DNA from 2 places in the Burkholderia sp. IDO3 genome. Region 1 is predicted to be linked to the other one. Evidence: predicted binding sites of a transcription regulator. Region 1 holds the regulator's gene; the other holds the start of a gene.

Region 1 (5,057 bases):
GCTTCCTCCATGAAGTGCGTGGTGATCAGGATCGTCTTGCCGCGCGCAAGCAGCGAGCGCAGCCGCTCCCACATCAGGTGCCGCGCCTGCGGATCGAGGCCGGTGGTCGGCTCGTCGAGCACCAGCACGTCGGGATCGTTGACGAGCGCGCGGGCGAGCGTCAGGCGGCGTTTCATCCCGCCCGACAGTTCGCCGACCTTCGCATCGGCCTTGTTTTCCAGCTTCGCGAATTCGAGCAGCGGCTGTACGAGCGCGCGCGCGGCCTGTGCCGACATCCCGAAATAGCGGCTGAACACGAGCAGGTTTTCGCGAACCGTGAAGTCGGGGTCGAGATTGTCGAACTGCGGAACGACCCCGACGCGGTGGCGCGCATGCCGCGCCCGCGACGGAACCGGTTCGCCGCACAGCGAAATGGTGCCTGCATCGGGATAGGCGAGGCCGAGCAGCATCTTCAGCGTCGTGGTCTTGCCGGCGCCGTTCGGCCCGAGCAGGCCGTAGCATTCGCCAGCCTCGACGTGAAAGGACAGGTCGTTGACGACGAGCTTGTCGCCATAGCGTTTTTCGACGTTCCGGAAATCGATCGGTGCAACGGACATGGGCAATTTTGTCGTTGTAAGCGGCTGCGGTGCGTGTCGCTGCCGGCCGGTGCGCGGCCGGCATGCGAACGGACCGGGCGAATGCGTGTCACACGAGCATGACCGAAGCGAACGCGTGCCGGCGGCACGAACGGGCCATTCTAGTGCATCGGCTGCGTCTCTTCAGGGCATGCCGCGCGCGGCACGGCGATTGCATGCACGGATCTTGCGCTGCATCATCGCCGACCCGCCATGCGGGGCGAATCAGCGTTTTCCATCCCTTGCGTCCGGAATTGCGGCGCACCATGATGAATGCATCGGTACGTATTCGCGATAGGGGGGCTTCATGGCTTGCTACAACAAGATTCTGCTGTGCTACGACGGCACGCTCGAAGGGCGCAAGGCATTGCGATGCGGCGCCAATCTCGCGCTGGACCTGAAGGCGGAAACGCATTTGCTGTCGGTCGTCGACATGCGCTCGAGCATCGCCCAGAGCGCGGGTCTGCTGACCGACGTCGCATGCGGCCGTTTCGAGGAAACGGCACGCGAGATTCTGCAGGAAGGCGTGAACTGGCTGCGCGAGCGCGGCGTTCAGGCCGAAGGCCATTTCGCGTTCGGTTATCCGATCGACGAAATCGCGAATCTCGCAACGGAATTGCAGGCGGACCTCGTCGTTGTCGGCCACCGGTGCCGCAGCGGGTTGTCGAGATGGTGGATGGGGTCGGGCAACACGCAACTGCTCGATCGCGTGAACTGCAGCATTCTGGTGGCGTGTTCGTCGGCCGAAGAGCAAAAGGCCGAGATTGCGCGCGAGCGCGAAGCGGCGACCACGAATGGCAAGTGACGCAATGACGGCGTGACCGGCTGACTCGCCCTGCGATTCACGTCGGTCACGCGCTGTGCCGTATCGGCGGCATGCACATCGATTGCGATCGATTACGCGTGCAGGTCGATCGCGGACAGCTTCCACGAGAACAGACCGAAGCGGTGAAAGATCGCCGCATAGCGCGTGCCATCGCCGCTGCGTTGATAGGTCACGACAAATTCATCGATATTCCGGTAGCCGGCGCGCGTTTGCTGCGGATGGCCTGTATCGCTCGCGCTGGCCGGTGCGGGCGACGGTGCTGGTGCTGGTGCAGCGGGGGGAGCGGCGTTGCTGCCGGACGCGGGCGCGCTCGCCGGCGCGGCGGGTTCATTACCTGCAGTCGTGCCCGGAGGCGGACCAGACCATTCAGGCGGGCGTTCGCCCGGATTGCCGCGCGGGGGTATGCCGCTCATCAACGCCGCCACGCCTTCAGGTGTCGCATACGCATCGACCAGCGGGCCGATCAATGCCGACCCGATCAATGCGCCGATCACCGCGAACGGATTGTTCTTCTTGACCGAGTCGATCCGGCGCATCAACTCTTCCGTGACCTGCTGCTTCAGGCTGATGCGCAGCGACGGGAAATCGACATACTCACTGACCGCCTGCGCATCGCGCGCATCGATCGCCGATTTCAGGCGACCGAGCGCGACGTACGGCGATGCGTACGCGTAGCCGATCGCCGCAATGACGACAACGGCCAGCGCGACGATCAGCAGGGGTTTGAGCCGCGACGTGCGGCCCGACGATTCAATCACGATGCCTCCGGTGCGGACAGGTTCCGCAATCAGAGACCGCCTTGCTGGGCCGATCGTTCCTCTGCGATGCAGCGATCGATCATCCGGCACACGGCGTCGATCGTGCCGACCATGATCAGCCGCGACCGGCCGTGATACACGCGCACGGGTGCGCGGCGCGCCGGCTCGGCGTGATTCAGGCCGGCGTTCAGCGATACCCGCGCGAACGCGGGCAGCGCTGACGGCAGCAGCGACGCCTGCCGTTCAACTGCGACTTCTTGGCTCGCCACGGGCGCTGCAGCGGACAGCGGCGCACAAGGCGTGCGGCCGCGCAGGTGACGCAGGCGACCGAATTGACGGAAAGGCAGCAGACGGGCAAGGCGTTCCATGATGTTCTCCTCAGCGAGACCGATTGTCAGAGTTCGCCCGAGCGGATCAGCCCGACGGCGATGCCTTCCAGCGCAAACTCCGCGCTGCCGGCCTTGACGAAGATGTTTTCGTAATCCGGGTTCTCCGCGATCAGCTCGAGGCCGCCGGGCCGGCGCATCAAACGCTTGACCGTGACGTCGTCGCCCAGACGCGCAACGATGATCTGGCCGTCCTTCGCCTCGGTGCGCTTCTGCACCGCGAGCAAATCGCCGTCGAGAATGCCGGCGTCGCGCATCGACAGGCCGCGCACCTTCAGCAGGTAGTCCGGCTTGCTGGTGAACAGCGCGGGATCGCACGCGTAATGCTGCGAGATATGTTCCTGCGCGAGGATCGGGCTACCGGCCGCGACGCGGCCGACGAGCGGCAGCGACAGTTGCATCAGGCCGGCATGCGGCAGCGTGAACTGGTGCGGGGAATCGTCGAGGCCGAGCAGGCGGATGCCGCGCGAGGCGCCGGCGGCCAGCTCGATCACGCCCTTGCGCGCCAGCGCACGCAGGTGTTCCTCGGCCGCATTCGGCGAGCTGAAACCCAGCTCGGCCGCGATCTCGGCGCGCGTGGGCGGGAATCCGGAGCGCTCGATCGCGCGGCGGATCAAGTCGAACACTTGCTGCTGACGGGCAGTGAGTTTGGTCATGGCTGAACTGTATGGATAGACAGTGAGCTGTATTTTTATACAGTACTTCGCGAATTTCAAGTGTTACTTGAGGTTCGACGCGATCACGCCGATTCCGGCGCGATGTCGCGACGCCCGGACGCCGGTTCGTCTGCCGCAACCGTCCGTCCAGTATGCGTTAGCACTTTTGAGTATTAAAAAATGAAGAACGATTATTTTTAATCATGTAACCCGTTCGCTAGACTGGCTCGACATCGCAATACCGACAACACTGGAGAACCAAGGATGGCGAAGCGCAATACGGGGCTGGTGGGCGGAGTGGGCCGCCTGATCGCAACACTCGCGCTGGGCGCGGCGGCGGCGCTGGGCGTCGCGACGCATGCCCAGGCCGATACGACGTTCCTGAACGTGTCGTACGACCCGACGCGCGAGCTGTATCAGGACTTCAACCAGGCGTTCGGCAAGGAGTGGAAGGCGAAGACGGGCGAGACGGTCAACTTCAAGCAGTCGCACGGCGGCTCGGGCGCGCAGGCGCGCTCGGTGCTCGACGGCCTGCAGGCCGACGTCGTCACGTTGGCGCTCGCGTACGACATCGACGCGCTCGCGAACAAGGGACTCATCAACAAGGACTGGCAAAAGCGCCTGCCGGACAACGCGTCGCCGTACACGTCGACGATCGTGTTCCTGGTGCGCAAGGGCAATCCGAAGGGGATCAAGGACTGGGACGACCTGACCAAGCCGGGCATCTCGATCGTCACGCCGAACCCGAAGACGTCGGGCGGCGCACGCTGGAACTACCTCGCCGCGTGGGCATATGCCGTGCACAAGCCGGGCGGCAACGAGCAGACGGCGAAGGAATTCGTGACGAAGCTGTACAAGAACGCCGGCGTGCTCGATTCGGGCGCGCGGGGCGCGACGACGAGCTTCGTGCAGCGCGGGATCGGCGACGTGCTGATCGCGTGGGAGAACGAGGCGTTCCTGTCGATCAAGGAATTCGGCACCGACAAGTTCGAGATCGTCGTGCCGTCGGTGAGCATCCTGGCCGAGCCGCCCGTCGCGGTGGTGGACAAGGTGGTCGACAAGAAGGGCACGCGCAAGCTGGCCGAGGCCTACCTGAACTTCCTGTACAGCCCGCAGGGCCAGGAGATCGCGGCACGCAACTACTACCGTCCGCGCTCGAAGAGCGTGCCGGCGGAGCTGACCAAGCAGTTCCCGAAGCTGAAGCTGTACACGGTCGACGACACGTTCGGCGGCTGGACGAATGCGCAGAAGACGCATTTCGCGGATGGCGGCGTGTTCGATTCGATCTACAAGCCGCAGTAACGCCACGTAACGAACCATAACGACAGCGGCGCGCCACGACAGCGCGCCGCATCTCCGACGGCCTGCCGGCGCGACTCCCCGCGCCGGCAGGCCGTCGGGCCCGTGAGCAGCATCGACCCAGCAAGAGCATCCGATGACGACGTACACCTTTCGCAAGCCGAGCGCGCTGCCCGGTTTCGGCGTGACGCTCGGCATCACGGTGGCCTATTTGAGCCTCGTGGTGCTGATCCCGCTCGCCGCCACGTTCCTGAAGACCGCGACGCTGTCGTGGGACCAGTTCGTCACCGCCGTCACGTCGCCGCGCGTGCTCGCGTCGTACCGGCTGACGTTCACCTCCGCCTTGGGCGGCGCCGTGATCAACGCCGTGTTCGGGTTTCTCGTCGCGTGGGTGCTGGTGCGCTACACGTTCCCGTTCAAGCGCCTCGTCGACGCGATCGTCGACCTGCCGTTCGCGCTGCCGACGTCGGTCGCCGGCATCTCGCTCGCGGCCGTCTATGCGACCAACGGCTGGGTCG
Region 2 (5,057 bases), 1.2 Mb from region 1:
TCTTCGCGCACGTTCCATACGTCACCGGCGAACGCCTGGATCGCTGCGGTCGGCAGCACGGCGCACAGTTCGGTGAGATGGGAGCAGCCTGCGACGCCGGCGAGCAGCCGGTTCGCGTTGCGGCGGAAATTGCGGAAGAGATTGAGCCCGATGAGGGCCCGATAGGCAGGCGGGGCGGATTGACAGTGACCGGGATAGGGAACCCATTCCGAAGACGCTTCGGCGTCGACGACATTGAGGTCACGATCGATAGTCACGCGCAGCCAGAGTTCGTGGATCGGCAGGCCCTGGGGCCGGATGCCCGACGCAAGCGCGACATCGCGCGGCTTGTGGTCGGTCAGGCAGGCTTCGATGTCCCACAAGCCGTCGCCGCGCTCGTAAGCTTCCGCTCGGATTGCGCGTCGATGTCGCAACTGACGGGGCACGGGCTCGGATAGCGGCATGCTGGAGGTTGAGGCCGAAGAGGAAAACCCATGGATTTTAGCATATTGGGTATTTGAGGCAGCCTGCCGCGACGGCGGGTATTCCCCGCTGTCCATCGATGGTTGCATTGCAGCAAAATCGCGCGCCGCGCGCGTGACTGAACCGGTCAGTCGTCGATCGGGAAATCGTCGCCGACTTTCAGCAATTTCACGATGGTCGCGCTCGAGAAGCCGCGCGCGGCAAGAAAGCGCGCCTGCTTCGCACGCTCGGCCGGCGTTTGCGGCAGTGCACCGAATTTCTTGCGCCAGACGGCCTGCGCGCGTGTCAACTCGGTCTCGCGCAATTGTGCATTCACTTCCTCGACGAGACTGTCGCCGACCGCATGGCGCTTCAGTTCGCTGACGATGCGCGCGACCCCGACACGCGATGCACGGCGATGCACGAGGCTCTCGGCAAAGCGCGCATCGGACAACCAGCCATCCTTTTCCAGCGCATCGAGCACCGGTTCGACCGATTCGTCCTCGCCGACGTACGGCGCGAGCTTGCGTGCGAGCTCGGCGCGGCTGTACTCGCGCCGGGACAGATAGCCGAGTGCACGGCCCTTCAGCGAACGCGGCGGCTTCGACGACTTGCGCGCGCTCGCGCCCGGCTCGTCGCCGGAAGAAGCACCGGACGCGCGGCGCGTGCGGCGGGGATGCTGGCTGCTGCGGGTATAGACGTCTTCCGCAACCGGCGCCGCGGCACTGGCTGCGCGCTCACCCGGGAAGCTGACGCCGGACACGCGACGGCGCGGCCGGTCGTGCGCGTCGAACGATTCGTCGTCGTCGAACGGATCGACCGGCGCGGCAATCTGAAACGAAACGAGGGCATCGTCGGATGCCCTCGTCGCGGTGCGGTTCGCGGCCTGACTGCCCGCGACCCGCCGGTGGGTGCCCGAGGACCCGGTTCGCCGGCCGGAACGGCCCGCCGTTTCGGGCGCGTCGCTCTGCTCCGGTTCGCCAGCCTGACCTCGGCGCCCGACCATCACTCTTCTTCGTCCATCGCCTCGGCTTCGTTGCCTGCGCCATCCGGCATTGCGACGACGCCGAGCGATTCACGAATGCGGTTTTCGATCTCGCGGGCGATTTCCGGATTCTCGCGCAGGAATTCACGCGCGTTGTCCTTGCCCTGACCGATCTTCTCGCCGTTGTAGCTGTACCAGGCGCCTGCCTTGTCGACGATCTTCGCCTGCACGCCGAGATCGATGATCTCGCCCTGACGCGAAATGCCTTCACCGTACAGGATGTCGAAGATCGCTTCGCGGAACGGCGGCGACACCTTGTTCTTGACGACCTTCACGCGGGTTTCGTTGCCGATCACCTCGTCGTTCTTCTTGATCGAGCCGATCCGGCGGATATCGAGACGCACCGACGCATAGAATTTCAGCGCGTTGCCGCCCGTCGTGGTTTCCGGGTTGCCGAACATCACGCCGATCTTCATCCGGATCTGGTTGATGAAGATCACGAGGCAGTTCGTGCGCTTGATCGTACCCGTCAGCTTGCGCAGCGCCTGCGACATCAGGCGAGCCTGCAGGCCCGGCAGCGAATCGCCCATCTCGCCTTCGATTTCGGCCTTCGGCACGAGCGCCGCGACCGAGTCGATGACGATCATGTCGATCGAGCCCGAGCGCACCAGCGCATCGGTGATTTCGAGCGCCTGCTCGCCGGTGTCCGGCTGCGAGATCAGCAGCTCCGGCACGTTCACGCCGAGCTTCGACGCGTACTGGACGTCGAGCGCGTGCTCGGCGTCGATGAAGGCTGCCGTTCCGCCCAGCTTCTGCAGTTCGGCGATGACCTGCAGCGTGAGCGTGGTTTTACCCGACGATTCCGGACCGTAGATCTCGACCACCCGGCCGCGCGGCAGGCCGCCGACGCCGAGCGCGATGTCGAGACCCAGCGAGCCCGTGGAGACGACCTGGATGTCTTCGGTCGCTTCGCCGTCGCCCATCCGCATGATCGACCCTTTGCCGAACTGCTTCTCGATCTGCGCGAGTGCGGCCGCCAGCGCCTTGCTCTTCTCGGCGGTCATCCCGGAGCCCTTCTTGCTATCTTCCATGAATCGTCCTTTGCTATGATGAGCAGCGTCTGTTAGAGGCGCGCCCGCTTTCAAGCGCCGCCCACGAATGCAGACACTGTATAAAAAAACAGTGTTTTATGCAAGCCCGCAATGCGGGTTGCGTCGTACACGAATAACTTCGGAGACAGCCGCGCCGGCGCGAACGCCCCGCCGGCCACCGGTCAGCAACATGCGAATTCTCATCGCCGAAGACGACAGCATACTCGCGGACGGCCTCACCCGGTCACTCCGCCAATCGGGCTATGCGGTCGACCACGTGAAGAGCGGCGTCGACGCCGATACCGCGCTGTCGATGCAGGCTTTCGACCTGCTGATCCTCGATCTCGGGCTGCCCAAAATGTCCGGGCTCGACGTGCTGAGGCGCCTGCGCGCGCGCAATTCCAACCTCCCCGTGCTGATCCTCACCGCCGCCGACAGCGTCGACGAGCGCGTGAAGGGGCTCGATCTCGGCGCGGACGATTACATGGCCAAGCCGTTCGCGCTCAACGAGCTCGAGGCGCGCGTGCGCGCGCTGACCCGGCGCGGCGCGGGCGGCGGCCCGACCGTCGTGCGCCACGGCTCGCTCGCGTTCGACCAGGTCGGCCGCATCGCGTATGCGAACGAGCGCGTGCTCGACCTGTCCGCGCGCGAACTCGGCCTGCTCGAAGTGCTGCTGCAGCGCATCGGCCGGCTCGTGTCGAAGGAGCAGCTCGTCGACCATCTGTGCGAATGGGGCGAGGAAGTCAGCAACAACGCGATCGAAGTGTACGTGCACCGGCTGCGCAAGAAGATCGAGCCGAGCGGCGTGCGGATCTCCACCGTGCGCGGCCTCGGCTACTGCCTCGAGAAAGTCGCACCCGCGGCGCCGGCCGACACGGCAGCGCCCCAGCCCACGGCGGCCGGCACGCCGCTGCGCTGACCCCGGCCGTCGCCGCGATGGCCACGCCGTCCCATTCCCGTCATCCGAGCGGCGAGCAGCCGTCCGCCGCCGACGTGGCGCGCGACGCGCGCTACGAGAACCCGTTCGCGCCACCCGACGAAATCGACACGCCCGAAGCCGCGCGCCCCCGCTCGCTGTTCGGCGAAATCCTCGACTGGATGCTCGCGCCGCTCCTGCTGCTGTGGCCGATGAGCATCGCCGTCACCTATCTCGTCGCGAAGACGATCGCGAACGGCCCGTTCGACCGCGCGCTCGAAACCAATGCATATGTGCTCGCGCGGCAGATCCATCCGGTCAACGGCGTCGCCGAGCTGACGCTGCCGCAGCAGACACGCGACTTCCTGCGCGCGGACAACGTCGACAGCGTCTACTTCCAGGTACTCGGCACGCGCGGCGAACTGGTCGCGGGCGAAGCCGACATGCCGCTGCCGCGCGACGAGGATCGCCCGCCGCCGGGCGTCGTCGTGTTCCGCGACGACCTGCTGCGCGGCAACGACGTGCGCGTCGCGTATACGACCGTCGCGCTGCCGCAGTCGAGCGACACGCAACCGGTGCTCGTGCAGGTCGGCGAGACGCTCGACAAGCGCAATGCACTCGCGAACGACATCATCAAGGGCGTGATCCTGCCGCAGTTCGTGATCCTGCCGCTCGCGATCCTGCTCGTGTGGTTCGGGCTGTCGCGCGGGCTCGCGCCGCTCAACGCGCTGCAGGCGCACATCCGCGCGCGGCGGCCCGACGACCTGTCGCCCGTCGAGGCGCAGCGCGCGCCGCCCGAGATCGAGCCGCTCGTCACGTCGTTCAACGACCTGCTTGCGCGCCTCGAACAGAACATGGCGCTGCAAAAGCGCTTCATCGCCGACGCCGCGCACCAGATGAAGACGCCGCTCGCCGGCTTGCGCACGCAGGCCGAATTCGCGCTGCGCCACCCCGTGCCGCCCGACGTGCAGCGCTCGCTCGAGCAGATCGCGACGAGCTCCGAGCAGGCCGCACGGCTCGTCACGCAACTGCTTGCGCTCGCACGCGCCGAGAACCGTGCGAGCGGGCTGACGTTCGAGCCGGTCGAGATCGGCTCGCTCGCGCGGCGCACGGTGCGCGACTGGGTGCAGGCCGCGCTCGCGAAACGGATGGACCTCGGCTACGAAAGCCCCGAGGACGACGCGCCGCTCGACGTCGACGGCCATCCCGTGATGCTGCGCGAGATGCTCGGCAACCTCGTCGACAACGCGATCCGCTACACGCCCGAAGGCGGTCAAATCACCGTGCGCGTGCGCGCCGACCATGCGGCGCGGCGCGTGCATCTCGAAGTCGAGGATACCGGGCCCGGCATCCCGGCCGGCGAACGCGAGCGCGTCGTCGAGCGCTTCTACCGGATCCTCGGCCGCGAAGGCGACGGCAGCGGGCTGGGGCTCGCGATCGTGCGCGAAATCGCCGCGCAGCATGGCGGCACGCTGACGCTCGACGATCACGTCTATCAGCACGCGCCGCGCCTCGCCGGCACGCTCGTGCGCATCAGCCTGCCGCTGTCGGGCGCCGCGCCCGATCCATCCTGACACGCGCGCCGGGCCCATCCCGCCCGGCCGGCGCGATCGCTTCGAAACCG

Evidence for each region. The regulator LexA, encoded in region 1, represses DNA repair genes until DNA is damaged. The targets are predictions, from matches to a motif close to ACTGTATNNNNATACAGT.
Region 2: a site for LexA is predicted at 2,593-2,610, ahead of recA (recombinase RecA). Genes of this name have one in related genera too.

What each region holds. Positions count from the first base shown of each region.
Region 1 covers NZ_CP028963.1:1,772,838-1,777,894, forward strand. Annotated here, with positions in the region: gene nodI (nodulation factor ABC transporter ATP-binding protein NodI) at 1-596, opposite strand, end outside; gene DCN14_RS22905 (universal stress protein) at 922-1,419, shown strand; gene DCN14_RS22910 (DUF2939 domain-containing protein) at 1,512-2,198, opposite strand; gene DCN14_RS22915 (hypothetical protein) at 2,228-2,566, opposite strand; gene lexA (transcriptional repressor LexA) at 2,593-3,240, opposite strand; gene DCN14_RS22930 (sulfate ABC transporter substrate-binding protein) at 3,505-4,542, shown strand; gene cysT (sulfate ABC transporter permease subunit CysT) at 4,676-5,057, shown strand, end outside.
Region 2 covers NZ_CP028963.1:2,994,376-2,999,432, forward strand. Annotated here, with positions in the region: gene DCN14_RS28690 (DUF2889 domain-containing protein) at 1-443, opposite strand, end outside; gene recX (recombination regulator RecX) at 590-1,447, opposite strand; gene recA (recombinase RecA) at 1,447-2,517, opposite strand; gene DCN14_RS28705 (response regulator transcription factor) at 2,708-3,436, shown strand; gene DCN14_RS28710 (sensor histidine kinase) at 3,454-5,007, shown strand.